One region of the Streptomyces sp. NPDC050617 genome, then DNA from elsewhere that is predicted to be linked to it. Evidence: riboswitches for the same ligand, from Rfam matches in the RefSeq annotation. Region 1 holds a riboswitch; each other region holds the start of a gene.

Region 1 (7,108 bases):
GCTGCTGCGCGGCGCGTACCACTTCGGGGTGCCCAGCCGCTCCTCGGGCCGCGCGCAGGCCGCGTACTTCCTGCGGCACGGCGGCGGATGGCGGGCGGACGGCTGGACGCTGCCGCCCGCGCTGGACATCGAGGGGAATCCGTACAGCGGGAGGAAGTGCTACGGGCTGGACCGCGCGGAGATGGTGCGCTGGATCTCGTCCTTCAGCGGCGAGGTGCGGCGGCGTACGGGCCGCAATCCGGTGATCTACACGACCGCCCGCTGGTGGAACAGCTGCACGGGCGGCAGCGGGGCCTTCGGCGCGAGCCATCCGCTGTGGCTGGCGAACTGGCACGGCTCGCCGGGGCCGATGCCCGCCGGCTGGTCGTTCGCGACCTTCTGGCAGCACGCGAACCGCGGCGTCCTCCCCGGCGACCAGGACGTGTTCAACGGCACGATGAAGGGGCTGCGGCAGTTCGCCTCCGGTTGATCCGCCGGCCGCCGCCCATACCCCGCACCGCCGTGGCGCGACTCCCCCGGTTCCGGGCGCCGCGCCACTCCGGTCGGCGTCACCACCACGCCCGTTCCAGTTCACCTTCCGTTCATCAAGGCTCTTTAGGTTCGCCGCGTCACTGCTCACCAAACTGATTGCCTGGGTGAATGGAACACATCACGCTTCTCATCGGGATCGTGATCGTCACGGCCTTGGTGTTCGACTTTACGAACGGCTTCCACGACACGGCCAACGCCATGGCCACCACCATCTCCACCGGCGCCCTGAGCCCCCGGATCGCGGTGGCGATGTCCGCGGCGCTGAACCTCGTCGGCGCGTTCCTCTCCGTCGAGGTGGCCAAGACCATCTCCGGCGGGATCATCGACGAGAGCGCGGGCATCAGGCCCGAAGTGATCTTCGCGGGGCTCGTCGGCGCGATCGTCTGGAACCTGCTCACCTGGCTGGCCGGACTCCCCTCCAGCTCCTCGCACGCCCTCTTCGGCGGCCTCATCGGCGCGACCCTGGTCTCCGTCGGCACCGGCGGGGTCAACGGCGACGCCGTCATCATGAAGGTCGTCATCCCGGCCGTGGCCGCCCCCTTCGTCGCGGGCCTCGCCGCGCTGCTCGCCACCCGGCTGACGTACCGCCTCGCCCGCGACCGCGACGAGCGCGACACCGCCAAGGGGTACCGCGCGGGCCAGATCGCCTCCGCCGCCCTGGTCTCCCTCGCCCACGGCACCAACGACGCCCAGAAGACCATGGGCGTGATCACCCTCGCGCTGGTCACCGGCGGCGTCGTCGCCCCGCACGCCGACCCGCCGCTGTGGGTCATCGTCTCGGCCGGCCTCGCCATCGCGCTCGGCACCTACCTGGGCGGCTGGCGGATCATCCGCACCATGGGCAAGGGCATCACCGACATCCAGCCGCCGCAGGGCTTCGCCGCCCAGACCGGCGCGGCGGCCGTCATCCTCTCCTCCTCCCACCTCGGCTTCGCGCTCTCCACCACCCAGGTCTGCTCCGGCTCGGTGATGGGCGCCGGCCTCGGCCGCAAGGGCGGCGTCGTCCGCTGGTCGACCGCGGGCCGGATGGTCGTCGCCTGGTGCCTGACGCTCCCGGCCGCCGCCCTCGTCTCCGGCGGCGCGGCGTTCCTCGCCGACCAGGGCGACTGGGGCATCACCGCGGTCGCCGTCCTCGCCCTCGCCGCCTGCGGCGCGATCTGGGCGGCGTCGCGGCGCAAGCCGGTCGACCACACCAATGTGAACGCGCCCGAGCCCGCCGCCACCGCCGACGAGCCGGCCGGTGTGGTCACCGCCGCGCTCCAGAGCGTCGCCCCGCCGCCCGCCGGGCCGCTCACCGCGGCGGACGTACCGCCCGCCCAGCCCCACGACCGCGCCCCGGCCGCCGCGGCGACCACCTGAGCCGTCCGAGCCACCTAAGGAATCAGGACCCACGCCATGAACATCGACTGGGCAGCCCTCGGGCAGGTCTTCGGCGTCAGCCTCGTGGTGACGGTCGGCATGGTGGGCGTGTTCACGCTCGGCATCGTCGGCACGTCCCGCAAGCCGCGCGAACAGGGGGACGGCGCGGCCGCCGCGACCGGCGGCCCCGGCGCCCTCGCCCGCACCGGCGCGTACGCCTGCTTCGCCGCGTGCGCGGCGGTCGTCGCGTACGGCATCTATCTCATCGTGGCTTGAACCGCCTGAGCTGAGCCGCTTGAGCTGAGCCGCTTGAGCGGATTCGCCTGAGCTGAGTCGCTTGAGCCGAGCGGTGACGGCAGTGCCTTGGGGCCCGCCGGGGAGTGTCCGGATGACACCGCCCGGCGGGCCTTCGCGCGTGCGCCCCGCGTTCCCCACTGTGTGCCTCCGCACACTCCCCCGTCGCAGGTCAAGCGTGAGTTGACGGCCGTTCCCGGGCCATGGTGGACTTCCGGAGCCAAACGGCGACAGCAGAGGAAGCCGGTGCGAATCCGGCGCGGTCCCGCCACTGTTACCGGGGAGCGCTCCCCCATCACTCACAGGCCACGGCTCGCCGACACGAGCTGGAAGGCCGGGGGAAGCGCGGATCCGGGAGCCAGGAGACTCTGGTCGCCGGTCACGTCGAGCCAGGGCGCGGACCCTGAGTGAGGACATACGGATGCGTGCCGGTCACGCCCCTTTCGCGTACGGCGCCGCCCTCGGCTTCCTCGGCGACCTCCTCGCGGGCGACCCCCGCCGCGGCCACCCGGTGGCCGCCTTCGGGCGCGCCGCCGCGGCCGCCGAGCGCGCCCTGTGGCGCGATCACCGCGGCTTCGGGGCGCTGCACACCGCGCTGTGCGCGGGCGGCGCCGCCGCGGGGGCCGCGCTGCTGGCCCGTACGGTACGCACCGCCCCCGCGCCGCGCGCGGCCGAGGCGGCGCTGACCGCCGCCGCCGTCTGGGCCGTGCTCGGCGGCACCTCGCTGGGCCGTGAGGCGCGGGCGGTCGGCGGCGCGCTGGCCGCCGGGGACCTCGCGGCGGCGCGGGAGCGGCTACCGCATCTGTGCGGGCGGGACCCCCGCGAACTGGACGAGCAGCAGATCGCGCGCGCCGTGGTGGAGTCGGTGGCCGAGAACACCTCGGACGCGGTGGTCGGCGCCCTGGTGTGGGGCGCGGTCGCCGGGGTGCCGGGGCTGGTCGGCTTCCGCGCGGTCAACACCCTGGACGCGATGGTCGGGCACAAGTCGCCGCGCCACCGCCGGTTCGGCTGGGCCGCGGCCCGCCTCGACGACGTCGCCGGCTGGCCGGGCGCTCGGCTGACCGCCGCGCTCGCCGCCGTCGCCGGCCCCGACCCGCGCGGCGCCTGGCGCGTCGCCCGCCGCGACGCGGGCAAGCACCCCAGCCCCAACGCCGGCCCGGTCGAAGCCGCCTTCGCCGGCGCCCTCGGCATCCGCCTCGGCGGCACCCTCGCCTACCAGGGCCGCGTCGAACACCGCCCCGTACTCGGCGCGGAGCTGCGCCCGGTCGCCGTCGCGGACATCGAACGGGCGGTACGGCTCTCGCGCCGGGTCTCGCTGCTGGCGCTGTGCGTCGCGGTGGCGGGGCGGGCGGCGGTCGTGACCGCCGCGGGACGGCGAGCGGGCAGCGCGGCAGGAGTCGTTACGGGCGTGGCGAGCGCCGCCGCGGGCGTGGCGGAGGCAGCGGACGCGCTGGTCCGTACGGGCGCGGCCGGACGGACCGAAGCGGTCGACCGTACGGACGCAGCCGGACGGACCGAAGCGGTCGACCGTACGGACGCAGCGAGCGTCGTCACGGGCGCGAGCAGCCGCATGGGCGTGACCAGTCGTAGCAGCGCGAGCAGCCGCACGAGCGCGGCCGACGGACGAGTCCCGACGGCGACCGCTGTCCCGGGCGACGGGGCCGGCGCCGCCGGAGCGGCCACGGGCGTGGCCCGCCGTCCAGGCGCGGCGAGCGCCCCCGGCGGCAGTCGGGCCGGAACCGGAAGGCCGGGGCGCGGTGCCGTTCCGCTTCGTGGTGGTGCGGGAGTGGCCGGCGGGGTGGCAGTGGTCGGCGTTGTGGGCAGGATCGTGGCGGGTTTGTGGGGGCGCGGAGCGAGGAGGCAGCGGTGAGTGGGGACGGACGCGGGCCGGCAGGCCCGCTCGGCGGGGGGCTGCTCGTCGCGGGGACGACCTCGGACGCGGGCAAGAGCGTGGTGACGGCGGGGATCTGCCGGTGGCTGGTCCGCAAGGGCGTCAAGGTCGCGCCGTTCAAGGCGCAGAACATGTCGCTGAACTCCTTCGTGACCCGCGAGGGCGCGGAGATCGGGCGGGCGCAGGCGATGCAGGCCGCGGCGGCGCGCGTGGAGCCGAGCGCGCTGATGAACCCGGTGCTCCTCAAGCCCGGCAGCGACCGCAGCAGCCAGGTCGTGTTGATGGGCAAGCCCGTCGGCGAGCTCAGCGCGCAGGGCTACTTCGGCGACGGCGAGCAGGCCCGGTACACCGGGCGGGAGCAGCTGCTCGGCACCGTCACCGACTGCCTGGAGGAGCTGCGGCGTACGCATGACGCGGTGATCTGCGAGGGCGCGGGCAGCCCGGCCGAGATCAACCTGCGGCGCACCGACATCGTCAACATGGGCATCGCGCGGGCCGCGCGGCTGCCCGTCGTCGTGGTCGGCGACATCGACCGCGGCGGCGTCTTCGCGTCGTTCTTCGGCACGACGGCGCTGCTCTCCGAGGCGGACCAGCGGTTCATCGCCGGGTACCTGGTCAACAAGTTCCGCGGCGACGTGTCGCTGCTCGAACCGGGCCTGGACATGCTGCGGGACCTCACCGGGCGGCCGACGGTGGGCGTCCTGCCGTACGCGCACGGACTCGGCATCGACGAGGAGGACGGGCTGCGGGTCTCGCTGCGCGGCGCGGTGCGCGAGAGCGTCGTCGCGCCGCCGCACGGCGCGGACGTGCTGCGCGTCGCGGTCGCCGCCGTGCCCCTGATGTCGAACTTCACGGACGTGGACGCGCTGGCCGCCGAGCCCGGCGTCGTCGTGCGGTTCGTGGACCGGGCGGAGGAGCTGGCCGACGCCGACCTGGTGGTGCTGCCGGGCACGCGCGGCACCGTACGGGCGCTGGCCTGGCTGCGCGAGCGCGGGCTGGCCGACGCCGTCGCGCGCCGCGCCCGCGAGGGGCGGCCGGTGCTGGGCATCTGCGGCGGCTTCCAGATGCTGGGCGAGCGCATCGAGGACGACGTGGAGGCGAAGGCCGGGACGGTGCCGGGGCTGGGCCTGCTGCCGGTGCGGGTCCGGTTCGCCGCCGCCAAGACCCTGGCCCGGCCCGCGGGCACGGCGCTGGGCGAGCACGTGGAGGGGTACGAGATCCACCACGGGGTCGCCGAAGTGGCGGGCGGGGACGAGGAGTTCCTGGACGGCTGCCGGGTGGGCTCCGTATGGGGCACGCACTGGCACGGGTCGCTGGAGAGCGACGGCTTCCGGCGAGCGTTCCTGCGGCGCGTCGCGGAGGCGGCGGGCCGGGCGTTCGTGCCGGCGCCCGACACGAGTTTCGGGGCGCTGCGCGAGGAGCAGCTGGACCGGCTGGGCGACCTGATCGAGGAGCACGCGGACACGGACGCGCTGCTGCGGCTGATCGAGGACGGCGTGCCGGAGGGGCTGCCGTTCATTCCGCCGGGGGCGCCATGACGGGCCGCCGCTCCGCACGTACGGAGCCCCTATACCGCACACCCCTCGGACACCAACGAGCCAGAAGCCACAGGCCACTCGAAGGAGTGATCACCGGATGAGCACCACCTACCCGTTCACCGCGGTCGTCGGGATGGAGGACATGCGGCTGGGCCTGCTGCTCAACGCCATCTCGCCCGCCATCGGCGGTGTGCTCGTACGGGGCGACAAGGGCACCGCGAAGACCACGACCGTACGCGGCCTCACCGCGCTGCTGCCCGGCGTCGCGGTCGTGCCCGGCTGCCGGTTCTCCTGCGACCCCGCCGCCCCGGACCCCCAGTGCCCCGACGGGCCGCACGAGGGCGGTGCGCAAGAGGCGTCCGGCTCGCGCGGCGCGAAGATGGTCGAACTGCCCGTCGGGGCCTCCGAGGACCGGCTCGTCGGCGCGCTCGACATCGAGCGGGCGCTGTCCGAGGGCGTGAAAGCGTTCGAGCCCGGCCTGCTGGCCGCCGCGCACCGGGGCGTGCTGTACGTCGACGAGGTCAACCTGCTGGGCGACCACCTGGTCGACGCGCTGCTGGACGCGGCCGCCACGGGCGCCTCGTACGTCGAGCGCGAGGGCGTCTCCGTACGGCACGCGTCCCGCTTCCTCCTCGTCGGCACGATGAACCCCGAAGAGGGCGAGCTGCGCCCGCAGTTGCTGGACCGGTTCGGCCTGACGGTGGAGGTCGCGGCCTCGCGGGACACGGACGAGCGGGTCGAGGTGGTGCGCCGCCGCCTCGCGTACGACGAGGACCAGGCGGCCTTCGCCGCGAAGTGGGCGGCCGAGGAGTCCGCCCTGCGGGAGCGGATCGCGGCGGCGCGCGCGCTGCTGCCGTCCGTACGGCTCGGGGACGGCGCGCTGCGGCGGATCGCCGCGGTGTGCGCGGGGTTCGAGGTGGACGGCATGCGCGCGGACATCGTGACCGCGCGGACCGCGACGGCGCTGGCCGCGTGGGCCGGCCGCTCCGACGTGGCGACCGAGGACGTGCGGCAGGCCGCGCTGCTCGCGCTGCCGCACCGGCGGCGGCGGGCCCCCTTCGACGCGCCGGGGCTGGACGAGGAGAAGCTCGACGAGATCCTGCGGCAGTTCGAGGAGGACAACCCCGAGCCGGAGCCCGACCCGGAGCCGGAGCCCGAGGGCCCGGACGACGGCGGGCCCGACGAGGGCGGTCCGGGCGACAGCGGCCCGGAGGACGACGGCCCCGGCGGCGGGGCGCCGCAGGACCGCCAGGACGGGGCCGGGCCCGACGGCCCGGAGCTGCCCGGGCAGCGCGAGTCGGGCGCCGAGCAGCAGGACGCGCCCCAGCCGCAGCCCCAGTCGCAGGAGCCCCGCGGGGACCACGGGCCCGAAGCGGACGCCGGTGACGGCGCGGAGGGCCCGGTGGCGGCGGCCGTCGCCGCCGACGATCCGTTCCGGACGCGCAGGCTGGACGTGCCGGGGCTGGGCGAGGGCGCGGACGGCCGGCGCTCGCGG
Region 2 (7,108 bases), on a different contig from region 1:
CGATGTCGTAGTCCTTCCCGGTCAGCGCGGCGCGATAGACCGCCTCGGCCGTCTGGCCGTAGTCGAGCAGGCATGCTTCGACGGTGAAGCCGAGCTCCTCGAGCCGGGCTCGCTCCTTGGCCACGTCGACCACGACCACTTCGGCGTTGATCTCGGGGAACGCCGCCCGCGACGAGGGCGCGTCGTCCACCAGCGCGGGATCAAGTCCGACAATGAGTATGGACGGTGACATGTGCCAATACCTCCTGTTGCCTTCTGCTGCCTTATACCTTCTGGCTTCCGGACCGATGGTGGCATCGGAGCATCCGCGAGGCCATCCCACACCTCCGGGATACCCTACGGCCGGTGAGTTCCCCGGTGGCCCAGCGTGAGACCGCGGTTGACATCGAGGCGATCTGCCGTCTCGACCTCGGCTCCCGGGAACTGCGACGCCGGATCGCCGAGCGGCTGACGCGGCTCGTCCCGGCCGACTCCTACTGTTTCGGCACGATCGCCCCGACGACGTTGCTGATCACCGACGACGTGAGCGCCGGGCTCACGCCGGCCGCGACCGTAGCCGCTGCGCACAATGAGTATCTGGTGGGCGACGTACTGAAGTTCGCGGCGCTCGCCCGTTCCGAAGTGCCCGCGGGCACGCTCGGTGCGGCCACCGGCGGTGACCCGGAGTCCAGCCACCGGTACCGGGCCGTGCTCCCGATGATCGACACGCGCCACGAGCTGAGGGCGAGCTTCGTGGTGGACCGCCGGTGCTGGGGCGCCATCGCCCTGTTCCGCGGCGGTGAGCGGCCCGACTTCACCTCGGCCGACGTCGATGTTCTGCGGCGGCTCTCCGTCCCGGTGGCCGCTGCCCTGCGCCGGGCCGTCCACCGGGCCGTCCACCGGGCGCCCGTTGACGCCGCTCCCGGCCCGGCCGAGGCGGGTGTGCTCCTGCTCGATCAGGACTTGCGGCTGCTCTCGGAGACTCCGGCCACGAAACTCTGGCGGAATGAACTGGCCTGGTCCAGGGCGGAACTGCCCATCGCCGTCCTGCCCATCGCCGTCCTGGATGTCGCCGCGCGGGGGAGGGGCGCGGCACCGGTACTGCCGGCCTACGGGCGGATCCGCGGCCGGTCGGGCCGGTGGCTCTCGGTCCGCGCCTCGCCGCTGAGCGACGGCCGCCTGTGCCCGGCACCCCTCGCCGTGACGATGCACCCGGTGCCGGCCGCCGACGTGACCGAGGTACTGCTGCTCGCCTACGGGCTCGCGCCGCGCGAACGGGACGTTCTGGAGCGGGTCGTCGCCGGCCTGTCCTCGCGGGCCATCGCCGGGGGACAGCAAATGACCGTAGCCACCGTGCTGGACCACCTGAAGAGCGTCTTCGCGAAGACTGGTGTCCGCAGCCGCCGCGAACTGGTAGCGAGCATCCTGGAACTATGAGCGAACCGTTTCCACGGTTCCGCTTGCCACGACGACGGCATCGGCACGCCTAGGACCACCACGAACGGCCTCGGTCAACCCTCCGCTACCGCCGAGGCCTGTCCCCGGAGTGCGGCGACCCATGGCCCGCCGCGCCCTCAGCCCGCCCGGTCCATCGCGGCCCGGTGTCGAGGGTCGTCCTCCTCCTCGTCGGCGTGCGCCATCTCATCGAGGAGGGGGTAGGGGTACGGCGGCTTGGAGCACGCCGATCGGCACGGGGGCGGTTCGCAGGGCGGGCGCCGGCGCTGTCGCCGCGGCGGAGCACGGCTGAACTGGTGTGGCCACCGCAGCACTGTTCCCCAACTGTGCGCGGGGTCGCGGTCGGCCCGTTGCTCGTTCCCGTCTGCGCCGGTGTTCACCCGCTGTGGCGGATGCGTGGATTCCACGCGAACTCGATTCGAGGCCGTCCAGGAGGACGTCCTCCAACAGCACGCCCTCCAGCGCCTTGTTCCACTGGCTGCGGATGAGGAACGGGTCGGTGTCCATGCATTCGCAGGTGACCGGGCATTCCGGCTGCCCGACGAGTGCGTACCGGCCGTGCGAAGCGGGCTTGCTTTGCGGGCCGTACGTGCGCAGCAGTTCCTCCCGCCGCACGCGATGCCGCTCTGCGAACTCCTCCAGGCAGGCGCGCCGCGTACTCCTCGCGATCTTCGTCGTTCCCCGCGCGCAGGGTGACGTCGAGGAACTCGCGGGGTGACGAGAGCGGCCAGCCCCGCTCCCCGAGCGAGGTGAGGGCTCAGGTGAACTGCTCCGCGGCCGCGACGCCTTCGTGGGGAGCGGCTCCGGCTTGGGCGCCGCCGTAGGAGTCGCGGCGTTCAGGAGCAAGGCCACTGAGGGGGCGACGCGCTGACTACTCCCCGTCGCGCTCAAGCGGGGGCCCGGCCACCCCACGCCGCCGCCACCGCTCGGCGAGGTGCGGAAAGCCGCCTGAGCGGCTTCCGCTGTGGCCCTCACTGCCGGCCGTACGGGATGGTCGGCAGTTCAAGGTCGGTCCCCCAAGGTTCTCTGTCAGTCGTCGAGATCGAACCAGCGGTTGTGGTGGTAGGAGGCTCCGGTCTTGTAGCCGCTGTCGGTCGCGCCGGAGTAGGTGACCCCGTAGGGGCCGCCCACGTTGTAGCTCTCGTGGCCGGCGTGACGACCCTCGTTGTAGTAGCGGCCGTTGTCGGTCCGGCCGCCGCCGTCGTTGGCGGCCGTAGCAGGGCCCGCTGCCAGGAATCCGGCGACGGTCGCCACGGCGAGGGCGGTTGCGATGCGACGCAGCACTGTTCTCTCCTTCTGTGGAAGTGAAGATGCACTGCCAGGCTTCGCACCGGGACACTCAGCGAACCTTCGGTTCACTCTTCGGAGCAATCCAAACCACACCGGAGGGGGACGACACTCGGCATGCCCCTTCGAAGCACGTTTTTCGACGCGCGTTCTCAGCAAGAAGGCATGGAGCGCCCCCCCCGCGTCCCAGGCGACACGGCACACCCGGCGGGTACGGGCCGTGGCAGGGAGCCGACTGTGATGACCTGGTACCCCGGCATTGCCGATGGCGGGCGGCTCGATCGTTGACCGGAGGTACCGGCTCGCCGCCGTGATGGTGCGGTTCGTGGACAAGTACAGGCATTGGGGCAGCCTCGATGGGCCGTAAGGGCGCCATGCAGGCCGATGCGACCGATCTTGCCGCTCTGGCGGTGAGGAGGCCATCGTCGTGACCGTGCGGTTCGGGGGGTGGGCTGGAGTGAGTAGACGATGCTGGTCGTGACGTGGCCGAGTTCGGCGATTCGGCCCGTTGTTGTTTGGAGATGGCGCATGGAACGGGCGAGGGACTTGAGCACGAAACAGTCTTCACCTGTGATGTGGGGTCCACCTGCCCACCGCCGACATCCTGACCCGAGCCGCGAGCCTGCTCTACCCGGAGGTCCCGGTCATCACCTACTGCTGGAGCGGCCCTTCCCGGCGGTGCTGTACGCCTTCGCCCCGGCCCCGGCTCCGCGCCGTGCGGCCTCGGCAACGAGGGAGGCCGCCTTCCACGGCCGCGCCCGCCCCCCCGCCGACTCGGCCCGGCGGCCCCGGCCCCAGACAACCCTCTGGCCCCGCCCCTGCCCTGACAGCCACCGGCACTGGCCGCCCCCCCCCACGAGGCACTCTCCGCATTCAGGTTCTCAACGGCGCAGGGCGGTCTCCCGCTCCAGACGTGAGAGCTTCTCGGGATTGCGCACGGCGTAGAGCCCGGTGACGAGGCCGTCGTCGATGCGCATCGCCATGACGGTGTCGATCTCGCCGTCCCGCCGGATGATCAGTGCCGGGTCGCCGTTGACCTGTGCCGGTTGCAGGGACATGGCGGCGGCGATCTTGCCCAGTACGTGAGCCACCTGGCCGGCTCCCACGACGGGCGCCAGTGCGGCCCGTACGGCTCCGCCGCCGTCGGTCAGCAGGACGACGTCCGGCGCGAGGACGTCGAGCAGGTGCCGCAAGTCGCCCGTTTCGACTGCCTGCTGGAACGCCTCGACGGTGCGGCGGGTCCCGGCAGCGGAGGCAGCGGAGGTACCGGAGGCGGCCCTGCGCGGTCGGCGGGCGGCGACGCGGGTGCGTGCCCGGTGGGCGATCTGGCGGACCGCGGCCGGGTTCTTGTCGACGGCCTCGGCGATGTCGTCGTACCCGAGGCCGAACACCTCGCGCAGCACGAACACCGCCCGCTCGGTCGGGGCGAGCGTCTCCAGTACCAGCAGCATCGCCATCGAGACGCTGTCGGCCAGCTCGACGTCCTCGGCCACGTCGGGCGCGGTCAGCAGCGGTTCGGGCAGCCAGGGGCCGACGTAGGACTCCTTGCGTCGGCTGAGCGTGCGCAGTTGGCTCAGCGCTTGCCGGGTGGCGATCCTGACCAGGTACGCACGTTGGTCCCGCACGGTGTCGTGGTCGACGCCCGCCCACCGCAGCCAGGTTTCCTGGAGGACGTCCTCGGCGTCGGCGGCCGAGCCGAGCATCTCGTAGGCGACGGTGAACAGCAGGTTGCGGTGGGCGACGAACGCCTGGGTGGCGCTGTCCGTGCGGTCGCCGCGAGTGACCGGCTCGGATGTGTCCCTTGTCCGGCCGCTCGTAGTCGGGAACTGGTACAGCTCCGGGTCGGCCAGCTCAACGGCTGCGGCTTCTGTGTCGACGCCCACGCCAAGGAGGCCGCGGGGCCGCCGGGGAGACCGCGCTCCGGCTGGGCCTGGTGGCCGCCTGGCGGCACAGCACCATGTTCACCGAGGCCGAGCAGGCCGCGCTGGCGCTCACCGAGGAAGGCACCCGGCTCGGCGACCACGGCGTGTGCGACGAGACCTGGGCCGCGGTGCGCAAGCACTACGACGATGACCAGGTCGGGGCACTGGTCTGCCTGGTCTCCCTGATGAACGCGGCCACCCGGATGAACGTGATCGTGCACAACCCGGGGGGTTCGTACGAGCCCGGTATGTTCGCCAGCACGTAGGCCCGAGCCCGGCACGTAGGCCCGGTGCCAGCACGTAGGCCCGAAGCCAGAACGTAGGCCCGAGGCCAGAACGTAGCCCCGGAGCCGGCACGTAGACCCGCGGTCAGCACGTAGGCCCGCAGCGTCGAGGTCGAGACGATGACGCGCCCGGCTCCGCCTGCGGACGTCCGGAGTGCCCGCAGCGCGCCGTACCACCCCTCACTCGACCCCCGCGGATCGACCAGAACTCCAGCACCTTCGTGCTGTATTCGGTGCCGTATCCGGTGGCGTCTGCGGACCCGCATAGAGCGCTTCCGGGGTGCGGGCCGCCCGGCGGGCGCGGCTGCGGGCCCCGATCCGCCGTCTGGCACACTGTGCTCACTCAACCGAGGCGGCCAGGGCCAGGAAGTCGGTGCGAATCCGGCGCGGTCCCGCCACTGTGACCGGTCGGCCCCTCGTGGGCGCGGCCGGAAGCCAGATACTGTCTGGCCGCCTTTCCGTACCGACCGGGGACGAGGATCCCTCGGAAAGGCATGTACATGCTCCGCATAGGCGCGGCCTCGCGCACGCTTCTGACGTCTCTGCTGCTGCTTCCGCTCGCCGCGTGTGGCACGTCCGGTTCATCCGGTGCGGACAAGAGCGACGACAAGGCGGGCGGCGCGTCCGCCGGCTTTCCGTACACGGTCACCAACTGCGGAGTGAAGACCACGTTCACGCAGGCGCCGAAGCGAGCCGTCGCGCTCAACCAGCACACCACCGAGATCCTGCTCGCCCTGGGCCTGCAGGACCGCATGGCGGGCACCGCCTACCTCGACGACAAGATCAGCCCCGAATACCGGAAGGCGTACGACTCGGTGAAGGTGCTCGCCGAGAAGTACCCGTCGAAGGAGACCCTGCTCGGCGCGAATCCGGACTTCGTGTACGGCGGCTACGCCAGCGCCTTCGACAAGGGCGAGGGCCGCGATCGCGCCGGATTCCAGAAGTCCGGGATCAACACCCGCCTGAACATCGAGAGCTGCGCCAAGGGGCCGATCGACGTCGATGACCTCAAGACCGAGGTCACGCAGGTATCGCGGATCTTCAACGTCCCCGAGCGCGGCAAGAAGCTCATCGCGCGGGAACAGAAGGGCCTCGACTCCGTCGCCGCACGCCTCAAGGGCGTCGAGCCGGTCTCCGTGTTCGTGTACGACTCCGGTGACTCCAGCGCGTTCACCGCGGGCGGTCAGGGGCTCGGCAACGACATCATCCGCCGCGCGGGCGGCCGCAACGTCTTCGCGGACGTCGAAAAGTCCTTCGCCGACGTCTCCTGGGAACGCGTCATCGCCCGCAAGCCCGACGTCGTCGTGATCTACGACTACGGCGGCACCAGCGTCGCCGCGAAGAAGGAGCGGCTGCTGAACGACCCGGCGCTCAAGAACGTACCGGCGATCAAGAACAAGCGGTTCGCGGTGCTGCCGCTGTCCTCGGCCGTGCTCGGGGTGCGTGCCGCCGACGCCGTCGACGGCCTCGCCGCGCAGCTGCACCCCGGCGCGAAGTGAGCGGCGCCCGCACCCGGTGCTTTCCGTTGCTCGTCGCCGCGCTGGTCCTGGCGGTGGGGGCGGCGGCTGTCGCCGGACTCGCCATCGGGGCCGTGGGGATCCCGCCGGGGGAGGTGCTGCGCATCCTGGTCTCCGGTGAGCGCGGCGGCGCGTTCGCGTCCATCGTGTGGGACGTGCGAATGCCGCGCGTCATCCTCGCCATCGTGGTCGGCGCGGGGCTCGCCGTCGCCGGGACCGTGCTGCAGGCCGTGGTCCGCAACCCGCTCGCCGACCCGTACCTGCTCGGCGCCTCATCGGGCGCCTCCTCCGGCGCGGTCCTCGTCATCGTGCTCGGCGTCGGAGCGGGCACCGCGAGCACCGTCGCGCTGCCGGTGGCCGCGTTCATCGGCTCCATGGGCGCCCTCGTCGTCGTGTACGCGCTCGCGCGGCGCGGCGGCACCATGACGGCCGGGCGACTCGTGCTCGCCGGGGTCGCCGTGCAGTACATCCTGGCCGCGTTCACCAGTCTCGTCCTTGTCCTCTCGGCGCAGGCTGAGCACGCGCGGGCCATCATGTTCTGGACGCTGGGCGGTCTCGGCGCCGCCCGTTGGAACCAACTCCCGCTACCAGCCGTCGTGTTGATGCTCGGCACGGTGCTGCTCGTCGCGCTCGCCCGCCCGCTCGACCTGCTGCTCGCGGGCGA
Region 3 (7,108 bases), on a different contig from region 1:
CGACGGCGGGCAGCAGCCCCAGCAGCACAGAGGCCGCGGGCCACAGCGGCAGGCCGGGCGCGGTCAGCGGCACGGCCGGGGGGTGCAGCGGCTGCGCGGCGTACGAACCGGCCCAGATCATCAGGCCCGCCACGGCGATGCCCGAACCCGACACCAGCCAGGCCCGCGCGCCCCACCGGTCGGGGCGGTAGCGGCTGCGCACCGAGCGCCGCCCGCCCAGCCACAGGCCGCCCATCGCGGCGACGAGCCCGGCCAGCAGCACCGGCAGCCCGTATCCGGCGCCCTCCTCGGCGAGCAGCCCGTACGTACCGGCGCACACGCCGAGCAGCCCGCCCAGCGTCAGGCAGGTGGTGGTGTGCCGCACGGCGGGCGGGACCTGGGCGGTACGGCCGTAGCCGCGCGCGTCCATCGCCGCCGCCAGGGCCACCGAGCGCTCCAGCGCGCCCTCCAGCACCGGCAGCCCGACCTGGAGCAGCGCCTTCGCGCCGCGGTCGGGGCGGCCGCGCAGCCGGCGGGCGGCGCGCAGTCGCGCCACGTCGGCGACGAGGTTCGGCGCGAACGTCATGGCGACGACGATCGCGACGCCCGCCTCGTACAGCGCGCCCGGCAGGGACTTCAGCAGCCGCGCCGGGTTCGCCAGCGCGTTCGCCGCGCCGACGCAGATCAGGAGGGTCGCGAGCTTGAGCCCGTCGTACAGCGCGAACACCAGCCCCTCCGCCGTCACCCGGCCGCCGATCCGCACCCCGCGCGCCCAGTCGGGCAGCGGCACCTCGGGCAGGGTGACGATCGTGTGCGTACCGGGGATCGGGGACCCCAGCACGACGGCGAACACCAGCCGGATGCCCAGCACCAGCAGCCCCAGCTTGAGGAACGCCCCGTACGACCGCGCCCACGGCGCGTCCGTGCGCCGCGCCGCCACCACATACCCCGCGACGCCGACCAGCAGGCACAGCAGCAGCGGATTGGTCGTACGGGAGGCGGCCGTGGCGAGCCCGAGCGCCCACAGCCACCAGGCGCCGGGGTGCAGGGCGCCGCTCCGGGAGGCCAGCGGGGCACGGGCGCGGCCCATGGCCTCGGTCGCCGCACGGCCGCGCGGCGACCGCACCTCGTGCTCGTCCGCCCGCGTCCTGCGCTCCGGCCGTTTCATCCGCTTCATCCGCGGCGGCGGCGCGCCTGCCACCAGGCGGCGGCCCCGAGGGCGACGACGGCGGCGGCGCCGCCGATCAGCCCGGCGGACGGGCCGCCTCCGCCGTCGTCCTTCTTCGCGGCGCCGGTCGTCTCGGCCGGCGCCGGGGTCTTCTTCCCGCCGTCGGCCACCTGCTCGCCGCACCCCGACTTCGGGTAGCCGTCGATGGCGCACAGCAGCGCCGCCGAGTTGTAGCGCAGCGGCTTCGCGACCGCCGCCAGCGCCTCGCTTGCGCTGGCGTCCCTGCCGACGCGCGCGCAGGCTGTACGGGCCTGGGGCGGCGTCCCGCCGTCGGGCGCGTCGGCGGCGGTGCCGAAGTCCACGACGAGGGCGACGCGCTTGCTGCCGCCCTTGGCGGGGGTGTCCGCGCAGATCGCGCCGAAGTCCGCCGCCCGGCGCGGCTTCGCGGCCTGCGAGGAGTCCTGGCTGACGGCGAACCGGAAGCCGAGCGTGTCGCCGTCGTCGGGCCGCGCCACCGAGGGGCCCTGCGTGGCGTACGTCCACCCCTGGCCGGAGCTCTCCCAGAACGACCAGTAGCGGTAGCCGTCCGCGTGCGCGGGCGCGGCGCCCAGGACGGCGAGCGCCCCGGCGAGCAGCGCCGTGCCCGACGCCCGGCGCAGGCGGCCCGTCACAGCTTCGGGTTCTTCTTGCGGCCGCTGAGCAGGAAGCCGACGCCGATGCCCGCCACCAGGCAGACGCCCACGAACCACCAGAGGCCGAACCCGCCCTCGTCCTTCTTCTCGTCCTTCGCGTCCTTCTTCGACGCGTCCGCCGCCGCCTCCGGCTTCGGGCCGGTCGCGTTCAGCTGCTGTACGAGGTCGCCGCCGACGGTGCGCGGGTCCGTACCGGACGCCTTGGCCGCCAGGATCAGCTTCGCGAGCTTGCCGGGGTCGCCCTTGGCCCAGGCGGCGGCGCCGTTCTTGTCGTCGCGCAGCCACCCCATGGCCTTGCCGGCGGCGTCGGTGTGGCCGCCCGCCGCGAGCGCGGCGACCGCGTCGGCGGTGGCCCCGAAGTCGGGCTTGTCGGACTTGGGGTCCATGGCGGAGGTCAGGTGCTGACCGCTGCCGCTGAGCTTCGCCGCCAGATACGCGGACCCGGCGTCGGCCGCGGCGGCGGCGTTCTCCGCCTTGGCCTTGTCCTTGTCGCCGTCGCCCTTCGCGCAGTCGAGCGGCTTCGGGGCCTTGTCCCCGCCGCTCGGGTGCTCGACCAGATACCCCTTGCCCGTCGCGGCCAGCGTCGCCGCCGCGCTCGCGAGGTCGTTGGCGAGCAGCTGCCCCTTCTGCGGCAGATAGGCGAAGGCCCCGCGCTCGCCCTCCTTGGCGTCGCAGCCGAGCTGGAAGGAGAGCAGCGCGTCGTACGGGGTCTTGCCGCCCTTGGCCGTGGCCTTCGCCGGGTCCTGGCCGGCCGCCGCGTACGCGCCGACGGCCGTCGCGGTGGAGTTGGCGTTGCTGGGGTTGCCGGGCTGCGCGCCCCAGCCGCCGTCCTCGTTCTGCGTGGACTTGAGCCAGTCGAGCCCCTTCTTCACCTGGGCGCCGCGCCCGCCGACCGTGGCGAGCCCCTGCACGGCGGCGGCCGTGGCGTCGGTGAACTCGCCCTTCTTCGCGTCGCAGGGCGTGCCGGTGTCGGCGCGGTACCCGGCGAAGCCGCCGTCCGCGCACTGCTGCCCGGCCAGCCAGTCCACGGCCGACTTGGCGGGCGTGACGCCCACCGAATCCTGCGCGAGGAAGGCCAGGGACTGCCGGAACACGCCGTCGAACTGCGGGTTCGTCGTCCCGTACAGCCCCGGCGCCGCCGGGGGCGGCGAATCGGCGGAGGCGGCGGGGGCCGCGGCCGCGCTCAGCAGGGCGGCGGCGGCCAGAGCCGCGGCGCCGCGGCGCGCGTGGACGGCGGGGGAGGGGGCCATGGGGTCGGTGCCTCTCGGTGAAGGTCGCAACGGTGGGTGCTGCACAGCGGTGGGTGGTACACAGCCGTGCACGGCCGCCCACCCGCGCGCTGTCGTCGGACCGCGCGGTGGCACCGGGCTCAGCTCCGTATACCTCGACGGTGCCGGTCGCCGGGCGCCGCCGCCAGGCGGACGCGTCCGGCTCCGGGAGCCTGTTCGCCCCATCGCGGGTGCTCCGGCTCGTACGGCCGTACGCGCGGGGCTACGGCCGCACTCACGGTTGCGGGTCAGCGCCGGAGTCGCACCGGCTTTCCCCGTGGCGAGGCGGGATGAAGTTGTGCAGAACACTCTAACGGGCGGGTCCCGCCCGTTCCGCTGACGGGCGGGCCGGGGCCTCCTGGCGTACGTGCCTCATACCGCCCGGTACGTGACGGGCCCGCTCCCCGGCACCGCCTCCGCGTGGCCGAGCTTCACGAGCCGCCGCAGGTGGGCCTCCGCCTCGGAGACGGCGATGTTGCGGGAGGTGTAGGGGATGTCGGCCCAGGGGCGGTTCCACTCCATGGCCGCGGCGAGCTGCCAGGGCGTCCTGGGGGCGGCGAGCAGTTCGCGCAGGCCGGCGAGGCGGGAGCGGTGGTGGTCGAGGAGTTCGCGCACGCGGCCGGGGGCGTCGGCGAAGGGGTGCTGATGGGCGGGGAGCACCTCGGCGGGGGCGAGGGCGGCGACGCGTTCGAGGGAGGCGAGGTAGTCGCCGAGCGGGTCGATGGAGGTGGCCTCCTCGGCTTCCGGGTCCTCGTACAGGCCGATGTGCGGCGTGATGCCCGGCAGCAGGTGGTCGCCGGAGAAGAGCCGGCCGTGGCCGGGCCGCCCGGCGGGGTGGGCCTCTTCGAGGTGGAGGCAGACGTGGCCGGGCGTGTGGCCGGGGGTCCAGACGGCGCGGAGCCGGCGGCCGGGGAGGTCGAGGAGTTCGCCCGGCTCGATGGCCCGGTCGGGCAGCGCGGCCCGCTGCCCGGGGAGGGGGCGGGCGCGCCCTTCGGCGAGCGCGGCCGTCAGCGGGGCGAGGTGGTCGTCGGGCGCGCCCGCGGCGGCGAGCTTGTCGACGAGGTAGCCGAGCCAGCGCGCGGGCTCCGCCTCGCGCGTGCGCCGCACCACGTCCGCGTCGGCGGCGTGCATGGCGATCCACGCCCCCGACTCCTCGCGGACCCGCCCGGAGAGGCCGTGGTGGTCGGGGTGGTGGTGGGTGATGAGCACGCCGCGCAGTTCGGAGGCGGCCGTGCCGCACTCCGCGAGCCCGGTGGCGAGCGCGTCCCAGGAGTCGGGGTCGTCCCATCCGGTGTCGATGAGGACGGGGCCGTCGTCGGTGTCGAGGAGGTATATGAGGGTGTGCCCGAGGGGGTTGTCCGGTATGGGGACGGGGATGGACCAGACCCCGCCGCCGTGGTCCGTGACGCGTGCCATGCCGGGTCCCCTCTCACCGTGGTCCGCCGCGTCCCGCGTCGGATCCATTGCCCACTATAACTAGAACTGGTATCAGTTCTGATGCAGCGTCAGAACGGTTGCCGGCACCGGCGGCCGTACGGGCAGGGGCCAAGCCAACCCGCGGGAGGCTCACACATGAGCGACCTCATCGAGCACGGACAGCTCTTCATCGGCGGCGAGTTGACCGATCCGGCAGGCCGGGACGTCATCGAGGTCGTCTCGCCGCACACGGAGCAGGTCATCGGCAGGGTGCCGCACGCCACGCGCGCGGACGTCGACAAGGCGGTCGCCGCCGCCCGCGCCTCCTTCGACTCCGGGGTCTGGGCGAACCGCACCCTGGACGAGCGCATCGAGGTCGTCACCCGCATCAAGGACGCCGTCGCCGCGCGCCACGAGGAGATCGCCCGGCTCATCTCGGCCCAGAACGGCTCCCCGTCCTCCTGGAGCGTCCTCGCGCAGGCGCTCGGCGCGATGATGGTCTGGGACTGCGCGATCACCGTCGCGCGCGACTTCCCGTACGAGGAGCGGCGGGCCGGAGTGCTCGGGCCGCTGCTGGTGCGGCGCGAGCCGGTCGGCGTGGTGGCGGCCGTGGTGCCGTGGAACGTGCCGCAGTTCGTGGCCGCCGCGAAGCTCGCGCCCGCGCTGCTCGCCGGCTGCTCGGTGGTGCTCAAGCCGTCGCCGGAGACGCCGCTGGACGCGTACGTGCTGGCCGAGATCGCCGCCGAGGCGGGGCTGCCGCGCGGGGTGCTGTCGGTCCTGCCTGCCGGCCGGGAGGTCAGCGAGTACCTGGTCGGCCACCCCGGCGTCGACAAGGTCTCCTTCACCGGGTCCGTCGAGGCCGGGCGGCGCGTCATGGAGGTGGCCGCCCGCAACCTGACCCGCGTCACCCTCGAACTCGGCGGCAAGTCGGCCGCCGTCATCCTGCCCGACGCCGATCTGGACGCGGCCGTCGCCGGGATCGTGCCGAGCGCCTGGATGAACAACGGGCAGGCGTGCGTGGCCCAGACCCGCGTGCTCGCGCCCCGCGCCCGCTACGACGAGATCGCGGAGCGGCTCGCCGCCGCCGCGGGCGCGCTCGTGGTGGGCGACCCGATGGACGCCGCCACCGAGGTCGGCCCGCTCGTCGCGCGCCGGCAGCGGCAGCGGTCGCTGGACTACATCGCCATCGGGCAGCAGGAGGGCGCCAAGCTCCTCACCGGGGGCGGGCGGCCGGCAGACCAGGAGACGGGCTGGTACGTGGAGCCGACGCTCTTCGGCGACGTCGCCAACTCCATGCGGATCGCCCGCGAGGAGATCTTCGGGCCGGTCGTCTGCCTGCTGCCGTACGAGGGGGAGGAGGAGGCGGTGCGGATCGCCAACGACTCCGACTACGGGCTGTCCGGCAGCGTCTGGACCGCCGACGTCGAGCGCGGCATCGACGTCGCGCGCCGGGTGCGCACCGGCACGTACTGCGTGAACACCTTCAGCCTCGACATGCTCGGCCCGTTCGGCGGCTACAAGAACTCCGGCCTGGGCCGGGAGTTCGGGCCCGAGGGGTTCTCGGAGTACCTGGAGCACAAGATGATCCACCTGCCCGCGGGCTACGGGGACAGCTGATGAGCGACCGCTGGCACGTCGAGGTCGACCGGGGCGTGTGCATCGGCTCCGGCATGTGCGCGGGCGCCGCGCCCGAGGCGTTCCGGCTCGACGCGGCGCGCCAGTCGCACCCGGTGGACGCCGAACGGGACGCCTCGGAATCCGTGCTCGCCGCGGCCGAGAGCTGTCCCGTCGAGGCCATCGCCATCACGGATCTCGCCAGCGGGGAGGCGGTATTCCCGCCCGAGGAATAGCGCCCGTCCGCGCCTGTCCGTACTCACCGGCCCGTGCTTGCCCGTACGTGCCGACTCGTGCTTTCCCGCACCTACTAGCGCGTACTAGCGGTTACTTGTGAGTTCCGCACGGCCGCTTCATGACAACCGTGACTGTCAGTTCCCCCGACGGCGTGGAAATCTCGATGCAACGTCGTCGAGGGGGGTCCGGTGGACAAGCGGTACGAGGTCTTCTGCCTTGCCGACAAGTACTTCTACGAGACCCCGGACCGACTCTCCGCCGCGGCCCCCGGAACCGGTGGATCCGGCCCGCTCTACGAGGCCGCCCAACGCGTGGTCCCCGAAGGGTGGCGGTCCTTCCTCTCCGGGGACTGGCTCCACGTCAGCCCCGTGACCCCGGAGGGGAAATCCCTTCCCGGAAGGCCGTCGCAGGGCTGGAAGGTCCATGTCTCCGCGTGTCTGGAAAACGCCGAGAAGACCGCCGCGAAGGTATGGGACTACTGCGTGCCCCGCGCCATTCCCTTCAAGTTCGTACCCGGCCCACGCCCGCTCCATTTGCGGAACTCCAAGTACGCGCCGCGCGGCTCCAGCGGGAAATTCGTCACCATCTACCCGGCCGACGACCGGCAATTCCACGTCATTCTTGAGGAATTGGGCGCGCTGCTGGCCGGCGAAACCGGCCCGTACATCCTCTCCGACCTGCGCTGGAACGACGGCCCGCTGTACGTCAGATACGGCGGTTTCGCGCCCCGCTAC
Region 4 (7,108 bases), on a different contig from region 1:
CGCCGCCGCCCATGACGATGCCGTCCATCACGGCGACGTACGGCTTGGGGTAGCGGGCGATGCGGGCGTTGAGCCGGTACTCGTCCCGCCAGAAGGCGGCGGAGGCCGTGCCGCCGGTGCGGGCGTCCTCGTGGATGGAGCGGATGTCGCCGCCCGCGCACAGGCCGCGCTCCCCCGCGCCGGTGATGACCACGGTCTGCACGGCCGGGTCGTTCGCCCAGCCGGTGAGCGCCTCGTCGACGCGCCGGACCATGGCGTGGGTGAGGGCGTTGAGGGCGCGGGGCCGGTTGAGGGTGAGGTAGGCGGCGCGGCCCTCGGTGCGCAGGAGTACGGGCTCGTCAGCGTCCGTCATCGGAACGCCTCCGTCAGGCCGCGGGCCACGATGACGCGCATGATCTCGTTGGTTCCTTCCAGGATCTGGTGGACGCGGAGATCGCGGACGATCTTCTCGATGCCGTATTCGGTCAGATAGCCGTAGCCGCCGTGGAGTTGGAGGGCGCGGTCGGCGACGGAGTAGCCGGTGTCGGTGGCGAAGCGCTTGGCCATCGCGCACAGCTGCGGCGCCGCGGGGTCGCCGCGGTCCAGGGCCTGGGCCGCCTGGTGGACGAGGGCGCGGGCGGCGGTGAGTTCGGTCGCCATGTCGGCGAGGCGGAACTGGAGGGCCTGCGCGTCGAGCAGCCGGGCGCCGAACGCCTGGCGGTCGGCGAGGTGGGCGAGGCTCTTGTTGAGGGCGCTGCGGGCGCCGCCGAGGGAGCAGGCGGCGATGCCGAGCCGGCCGCCGTCGAGGCCGCTCATGGCGATGCGGAAGCCGTCGCCCGCGCGGCCCAGCAGCCGGTCGGCGGGGATCCGGACGCCGTCCAGGACGACTTGGCGGGTGGGCTGGGCGTTCCAGCCCATCTTCTTCTCATCGGGTCCGAAGGAGAGGCCGGGGTCGTCCCGTTCGACGACGAAGGCGGAGATGCCGCGGGGACCGTCCCCGTCGGTGCGGGCCATGACGATGTAGACCTGGGCGGCGCCCGCACCGGAGATGAACTGCTTCACTCCGTCGAGCACATAGCCGTCGCCGTCGCGGACCGCCCGGGTGCGCAGGGCCGCGGCGTCCGATCCGGCCCCCGGTTCGGTGAGGCAGTAGCTGCCGAGGTCCTCCATGGCGCAGAGGCGGGGCAGCCACCGCGCGCGCTGCTCCGCGTCGCCGTAGCGGTCGATCATCCAGGCGACCATGTTGTGGATGGAGACGTAGCCCGCGATGGACGGGCAGCCGGAGGCGAGGGCTTCGAGGACGAGGACGCCGTCGGCCCGGGTCAGGCCGCTGCCGCCCGCGTCCTCGCGTACGTACACGCCGCCGAGCCCGAGTCCGGCCGCCTTGCGCAGCACGTCGAGGGGGAAGTGCTTGTCCTGGTCCCACTGGACGGCGCGGGGCGCCAGGTGGTCTTCGGCGAAGTCCAGGGTGGCTTCGACGAGGGCCTGTTGGTCTTCGGTGAGCAGGGTCGCGGTCATGGCGCTCATCCCATGGTGGGGAGGGTGAAGCTCGCGCCTTCCTTGGCGCCCGAGGGCCAGCGCGAGGTGACGGTCTTGGTGCGGGTGTAGAAGCGGATGGCGTCGGGGCCGTGCTGGTTGAGGTCGCCGAAGCCGGACCGCTTCCAGCCGCCGAAGGTGTGGTAGGCGACGGGGACCGGGATGGGCACGTTGACGCCGATCATGCCGGTGTCCACGCGGCGGCTGAAGTCGCGGGCGGTGTCGCCGTCCCTGGTGAAGAGGGAGACGCCGTTGCCGTACGGGTGCTCGCTGGGCAGGCGGAGGGCTTCCTCGTAGTCGGCGGCGCGTACGACGCACAGGACGGGGCCGAAGATCTCCTCGCGGTAGATCCGCATCCGCGGGGTGACCCGGTCGAAGAGGGACGCGCCCGCGAAGAACCCGTTCTCGTGGCCGGGGAGGGTGAAGCCGCGGCCGTCGGCGACGAGTTCGGCGCCCTCGTTCACGCCGATGTCGACATAGCGGCGGACCCGGTCGAGCGCGTCGCGGCTCACCAGCGGCCCGAAGTCGGCCTCCGGGTCGTCGCTGCGGCCGATGCGCAGCGTGCCGACACGTTCCTTGAGGGCCGCGACCAGCCGGTCGGCCGTCTCCTCGCCGACGGGCACGGCCACCGAGATCGCCATGCACCGCTCGCCCGCGGATCCGTATCCGGCGCCGATGAGCGCGTCGACGGCCTGGTCGAGGTCGGCGTCCGGCATCACGATCATGTGGTTCTTGGCGCCGCCGAAGCACTGGGCGCGCTTGCCGTGGGCGGCGGCGGTGGCGTAGATGTGCGCGGCGACCGGGGTGGAGCCGACGAAGCCGAGCGCGCCGACCCGCGGGTCCTCCAGGAGGGTGTCGACGGCTTCCTTGCCGCCGTTGACGACGTTCAGGACGCCGGGCGGCAGGCCCGCCTCCAGGAACAGTTCGGCCAGCCGCAGCGGTACGGACGGGTCGCGCTCGGAGGGCTTGAGGATGAACGCGTTTCCGCAGGCCAGGGCGGGCGCGGCCTTCCACAGGGGGATCATCGCGGGGAAGTTGAAGGGGGTGATGCCGGCGGTCACGCCGATCGGGGCGCGCAGCGAGTGGACGTCGATGCCGGTGCCGGCGTTGTCCGTGAACTCGCCCTTGAGGAGATGCGGAATGCCGGCGGCGAACTCGACGACCTCCAGGCCGCGCTGGATGTCGCCGTGCGCGTCGGCCACGGTCTTGCCGTGCTCGGCCGACAGCAGCCGGGCCAGGGAGTCGCGCTCGCCCTCGACGAGCTGGAGGAAGCGCAGCAGGACGCGGGCGCGGCGCTGCGGGTTCCACTCGCCCCACTCCTGCTGCGCGGTGACCGCGTCGGCGATGGCCGTCTCGGTGTCGGCGCGGCCCGCGAGGGGGACGCGGGCCTGGACCGTACCGGTGTTGGGGTCGTACACGTCGCCGTGGAGGCCGGACGTGCCGGCGGTGTGCTCGCCGCCGATGAAGTGCGTGAGTTCGCGGACCATGGGTGCCTGCTCTCGTCAGGGGAGATCCGGGGACGGCGCGGCGGGCGGGCGGCGGGCGCACGGGTGGGTGCGCCGCCGCCGCGGGCCGCGGGACAGTGAGCATCGGGCCGCCGGACGGACGTCGGGGCCGCCGGGGCGCGAGGGTCTACGAGCGCGGGGTGGGTCGGGTGCGCTCCGCCGGATCACCAGGGTCGTGGGTACGGACCGGTGCCATGCGTGTCTGCTCCATCCTCGTGGACAACACGGAACATCCCGCGGCCGGTATCCTGACTCCCGGATCCCCGCGCGCCGCCCGTCTTCCCGGCAGACCTCGCCAGTGACGTGTGGATGGCGGCGCACTCCCCGGTCACAGTGGCGGGACCGTGTCGGATTCGCACCGGCTTCCCTGCACCGCGGACCTTGTGCCCCGAAGATATAGTTGGACGTCCTAGTAAGTCCACCCCCTCCGACGGCCGGCTCCCGACGCGCCCCGTGTCCCACATCACCTTCCGGGATGTGAACAGCGGTGCCCGGACAACCCCCTGACCTCTAGGCTGACCCTTGCAGCTGGTTCGCCCTGCCCGCCAGGCAGGCGCGTCGCAAGAGGGAACCCGGTGGGAATCCGGGACTGCCCCGCAGCGGTGAGCGGGAACGACCGCCGTCATACGCACTGGATCCGGCCACGGGTCCGGGAAGCGACGGCCAGTAGGAATCTGCCCCGGCAGATGTGCCCGCGAGTCCGAAGACCTGCCCGTTGCCCGTACGCGACCGATCGCGTACGGAAATCCCGGTGACCTCGTGGGCGGGTCGGCGTGCGTATCAGGCGGGACACCGCGCCGCTGACGCGCGTACGCCCGCCCGGTCCGTCACCCTTCGCGTCCGCGTCCCGCCGCCGGGATTCTCAAGGAGTCATCTCGCGAAGGAGATTTCCGTGACAGCGAAGTCCGCAGCCGCGGCAGCACGGGCCACCGTGTACGGCTATCCCCGCCAGGGCGCGAACCGCGAACTGAAGAAGGCCGTCGAGGGCTACTGGAAGGGCCGCGTCACCGCCGACGCGCTCCGGGAGACCGCCGCGGACCTGCGCCGCGCGAACTGGCGGCAGTTGGCCGACGCCGGCGTCCACGAGGTGCCGACCGGCGACTTCTCGTACTACGACCACGTCCTGGACACCAGCGTCATGGTCGGCGCCGTCCCCGCCCGGCACCGCGCCGCCGTCGACGCCGACCCGCTCGACGGCTACTTCGCCATGGCGCGCGGCAACCAGGACGTGGCGCCCCTTGAGATGACCAAGTGGTTCGACACCAACTACCACTACCTGGTGCCGGAGCTGGGTCCGGACACGGTCTTCGCCGCCGACTCCGCCAAGCAGGCCGCCGAGCTGACGGAGGCCCGCGCCCTCGGCCACACCCCGCGCCCCGTCCTCGTCGGCCCCGTCACGTATCTCCTGCTGGCCAAGCCCGCCCCCGGCGTCGCCGCCGGCTTCGAACCGCTCACCCTCCTCGACCGGCTGCTCCCCGTGTACGCGGAGATCCTCGCCGACCTGCGCGCGGCGGGTGCCGAGTGGGTGCAGCTGGACGAGCCCGCCCTCGTCCAGGACCGCACCCCGGCCGAACTGAACGCCGCCGCCCGCGCCTACCGCGACCTGGGCGCCCTCGCCGAACGGCCGAAGCTCCTCGTCGCCTCCTACTTCGACCGGCTCGGCGACGCGCTGCCCGTCCTCGCCAAGGCCCCGGTGGACGGCCTCGCGCTCGACCTCACCGAGGCCGCCGCCGCCAACCTGGACGACCTCGCCGCCGTCGGCGGGCTGCCCGGCAAGCGCCTGGTCGCGGGCGTCGTCAACGGCCGCAACATCTGGATCAACGACTTCGAGAAGTCCCTGTCCACCCTCGCCACCCTGCTCGGCCTCGCCGACCGCGTGGACGTGGCCGCCTCCTGCTCGCTCCTGCACGTGCCGATCGACGCGGCGGCCGAGCGCGACATCGACCCGCAGATCCTGCGCTGGCTGTCCTTCGCCCGGCAGAAGACGGCGGAGATCGTCACGCTCGCCCGCGGCCTCGCGCGCGGCACGGACACGATCGCCACCGAGATCGCCGCCAACCGGGCCGACCTGGCGTCCCGCGCCAACTCCCCGATCACGCGGGATCCGGCGGTGCGGGCCCGCGCCGCCGCCGTCACCGACGCGGACGGCCGCCGCTCGGCCCCGTACGAGCGGCGCGCCGCCGCCCAGCGCGCCCGCCTCGGGCTGCCGCTGCTGCCGACCACCACGATCGGATCGTTCCCGCAGACCGGCGAGTTGCGCGCCGCCCGCGCCGATCTGCGCGCGGGCCGCCTCGACACCGCCGGTTACGAGGAGCGCATCCGGAACGAGATCCGCGAGGTCCTCGCCTTCCAGGAGCGGGCGGGCATCGACGTCCTGGTGCACGGCGAGCCCGAACGCAACGACATGGTGCAGTACTTCGCCGAGCAGCTGACCGGCTACCTCGCCACCCAGCACGGCTGGGTGCAGTCGTACGGCACCCGCTATGTGCGCCCGCCGGTCCTCGCGGGCGACATCTCGCGCCCGGAGCCGATGACGGTGCGCTGGACCTCGTACGCGAACTCGCTCACCGACCGGCCCGTCAAGGGCATGCTCACGGGCCCGGTGACGATGCTCGCGTGGTCCTTCGTCCGCGACGACCAGCCGCTCGGCGACACCGCCCGGCAGGTGGCGCTCGCCCTGCGCGACGAGGTCGAGGACCTGGAGGCGGCGGGCACGTCGGTCATCCAGGTCGACGAGCCGGCGCTGCGCGAGACGCTCCCGCTGCGCGCCGCCGACCGCCCCGGCTATCTGGCCTGGGCCACCGAGTCCTTCCGCCTCACCACCGGCGGCGTGCGCCCGGCCACGCAGATCCATACGCACATGTGCTACGCCGAGTTCGGCGACATCGTGCAGGCCATCGACGACCTCGACGCCGACGTCATCAGCCTGGAGGCGGCCCGCTCCCATATGCAGGTCGCCCGCGAACTGGCCGCGCACGGCTACCCGCGCGAGGCCGGCCCCGGCGTCTACGACATCCACTCCCCGCGCGTCCCCTCCGTCGAGGAGGCTGCCGCCCTGCTGCGCAAGGGGCTGAAGGCCATCCCCGCCCAGCGCCTGTGGGTCAACCCCGACTGCGGCCTGAAGACCCGCGGCTGGCCCGAGACGCGCGCCTCGCTGGAGAACCTGGTCGCCGCCGCCCGCACGGTACGGGCGGAGCTTCCCGAGTCCTGACGCGGTGACGCGTCCGCGCCCGTCACCAGTGCCCCGGCGCACTGGTGACGGGCGCGGCCCTGGCACAACTCGCGCCGGAAAATGGCCATTTGTCCGTTAAAACGGACCGAGGATCGATCACTCTTACCACTTCAGGCGCTATATTCTCGCGATCGATGGACGGCTCGTCGCCGTCACGTCTCAGCAGCTTGAAGGAGTGCCTTCTTGAACACTCACCTTCGACACGCCGCCCGCCCCCGGAGAGTACTGGCGCTGTTGGCGGCGCTGTGCGCGCTCGTCGGCGCGACCGCGCTCGGCACGGGCCCGGCGTCGGCGGCCGACCAACGGCAGGCGATCTACGCCATCGCGCACCGGGTCGACACCCTGGGCGGCGTGGACGCCGCGATCGCCCACGGCGCCAACGCCATCGAGATCGACACCTGCGCCTGGTGGAATCCGAACGAATGGCGCGCGTGGCACGACTGCTCCTCGGCCGGCGACAACCGGTACGGCCCCACCTTCGACAGCATGGTCGACCGCATCCTCTCGCACGCCAAGGCGGGGCGCCGGCTGTCGCTGGTCTGGCTGGACATCAAGGACCCGAACTACTGCGGGGAGCAGCCGAACCGCACGTGCAGCGTCGCCGGGCTGCGCGACAAGGCGCAGCGGCTGACGGCCGCCGGCATCCAGGTGCTCTACGGCTTCTACGAGTACCACGGCGGCAGCACCCCGGACGTCGGCGGCCGGGGCTGGAAGAGCCTGGAGGGCAGGCTCGGCCCGCTGGAGGGCATCACGACAACCGGGTCCCGCGACAAGGTCACGGCCGCCTTCAACCAGTCCGGTTCCGGTTTCCCGAAGGGCCGCCGGGTGATGGACTACGGCGACACCGACATCACCA

Evidence for each region. A riboswitch is a leader RNA that binds a small molecule or an ion and turns the genes downstream of it on or off. The one in region 1 is predicted to bind cobalamin.
Region 2: linked by a shared signal. The riboswitch ahead of AB0I49_RS00755 (ABC transporter substrate-binding protein) and the one ahead of AB0I49_RS30135 (cobalamin biosynthesis protein) in region 1 are both predicted to bind cobalamin.
Region 3: linked by a shared signal. The riboswitch ahead of AB0I49_RS22230 (prenyltransferase/squalene oxidase repeat-containing protein) and the one ahead of AB0I49_RS30135 (cobalamin biosynthesis protein) in region 1 are both predicted to bind cobalamin.
Region 4: linked by a shared signal. The riboswitch ahead of AB0I49_RS10450 (CoA-acylating methylmalonate-semialdehyde dehydrogenase) and the one ahead of AB0I49_RS30135 (cobalamin biosynthesis protein) in region 1 are both predicted to bind cobalamin.

The regions. Positions count from the first base shown of each region.
Region 1 covers NZ_JBFAIS010000028.1:65,414-72,521, forward strand. Annotated here, with positions in the region: gene AB0I49_RS30120 (lysozyme) at 1-469, shown strand, start outside; gene AB0I49_RS30125 (inorganic phosphate transporter) at 640-1,890, shown strand; gene AB0I49_RS30130 (hypothetical protein) at 1,927-2,166, shown strand; cobalamin riboswitch at 2,420-2,553, shown strand; partial or broken gene AB0I49_RS30135 (cobalamin biosynthesis protein) at 2,606-3,541, shown strand; gene AB0I49_RS30140 (cobyric acid synthase) at 4,051-5,613, shown strand; gene AB0I49_RS30145 (putative cobaltochelatase) at 5,711-7,108, shown strand, end outside.
Region 2 covers NZ_JBFAIS010000001.1:165,217-172,324, forward strand. Annotated here, with positions in the region: gene AB0I49_RS00725 (hypothetical protein) at 1-232, opposite strand, end outside; gene AB0I49_RS00730 (helix-turn-helix transcriptional regulator) at 346-1,416, shown strand; gene AB0I49_RS00735 (hypothetical protein) at 2,464-2,718, opposite strand; partial or broken gene AB0I49_RS00740 (Lrp/AsnC ligand binding domain-containing protein) at 3,147-3,299, opposite strand; gene AB0I49_RS00745 (RNA polymerase sigma-70 factor) at 3,603-4,556, opposite strand; partial or broken gene AB0I49_RS00750 (carboxymuconolactone decarboxylase family protein) at 4,470-4,909, shown strand; cobalamin riboswitch at 5,261-5,392, shown strand; gene AB0I49_RS00755 (ABC transporter substrate-binding protein) at 5,428-6,426, shown strand; gene AB0I49_RS00760 (iron ABC transporter permease) at 6,453-7,108, shown strand, end outside.
Region 3 covers NZ_JBFAIS010000016.1:167,559-174,666, reverse strand. Annotated here, with positions in the region: gene AB0I49_RS22240 (CbiQ family ECF transporter T component) at 1-1,069, opposite strand, end outside; gene AB0I49_RS22235 (SCO2322 family protein) at 1,153-1,818, opposite strand; gene AB0I49_RS22230 (prenyltransferase/squalene oxidase repeat-containing protein) at 1,815-3,089, opposite strand; cobalamin riboswitch at 3,276-3,421, opposite strand; gene AB0I49_RS22225 (MBL fold metallo-hydrolase) at 3,480-4,523, opposite strand; gene AB0I49_RS22220 (aldehyde dehydrogenase) at 4,680-6,140, shown strand; gene AB0I49_RS22215 (ferredoxin) at 6,140-6,373, shown strand; gene lanKC (class III lanthionine synthetase LanKC) at 6,563-7,108, shown strand, end outside.
Region 4 covers NZ_JBFAIS010000006.1:55,895-63,002, forward strand. Annotated here, with positions in the region: gene AB0I49_RS10440 (enoyl-CoA hydratase/isomerase family protein) at 1-352, opposite strand, end outside; gene AB0I49_RS10445 (acyl-CoA dehydrogenase family protein) at 349-1,497, opposite strand; gene AB0I49_RS10450 (CoA-acylating methylmalonate-semialdehyde dehydrogenase) at 1,503-3,002, opposite strand; cobalamin riboswitch at 3,241-3,426, opposite strand; cobalamin riboswitch at 3,533-3,751, shown strand; gene metE (5-methyltetrahydropteroyltriglutamate--homocysteine S-methyltransferase) at 3,913-6,231, shown strand; gene AB0I49_RS10460 (phospholipase) at 6,436-7,108, shown strand, end outside.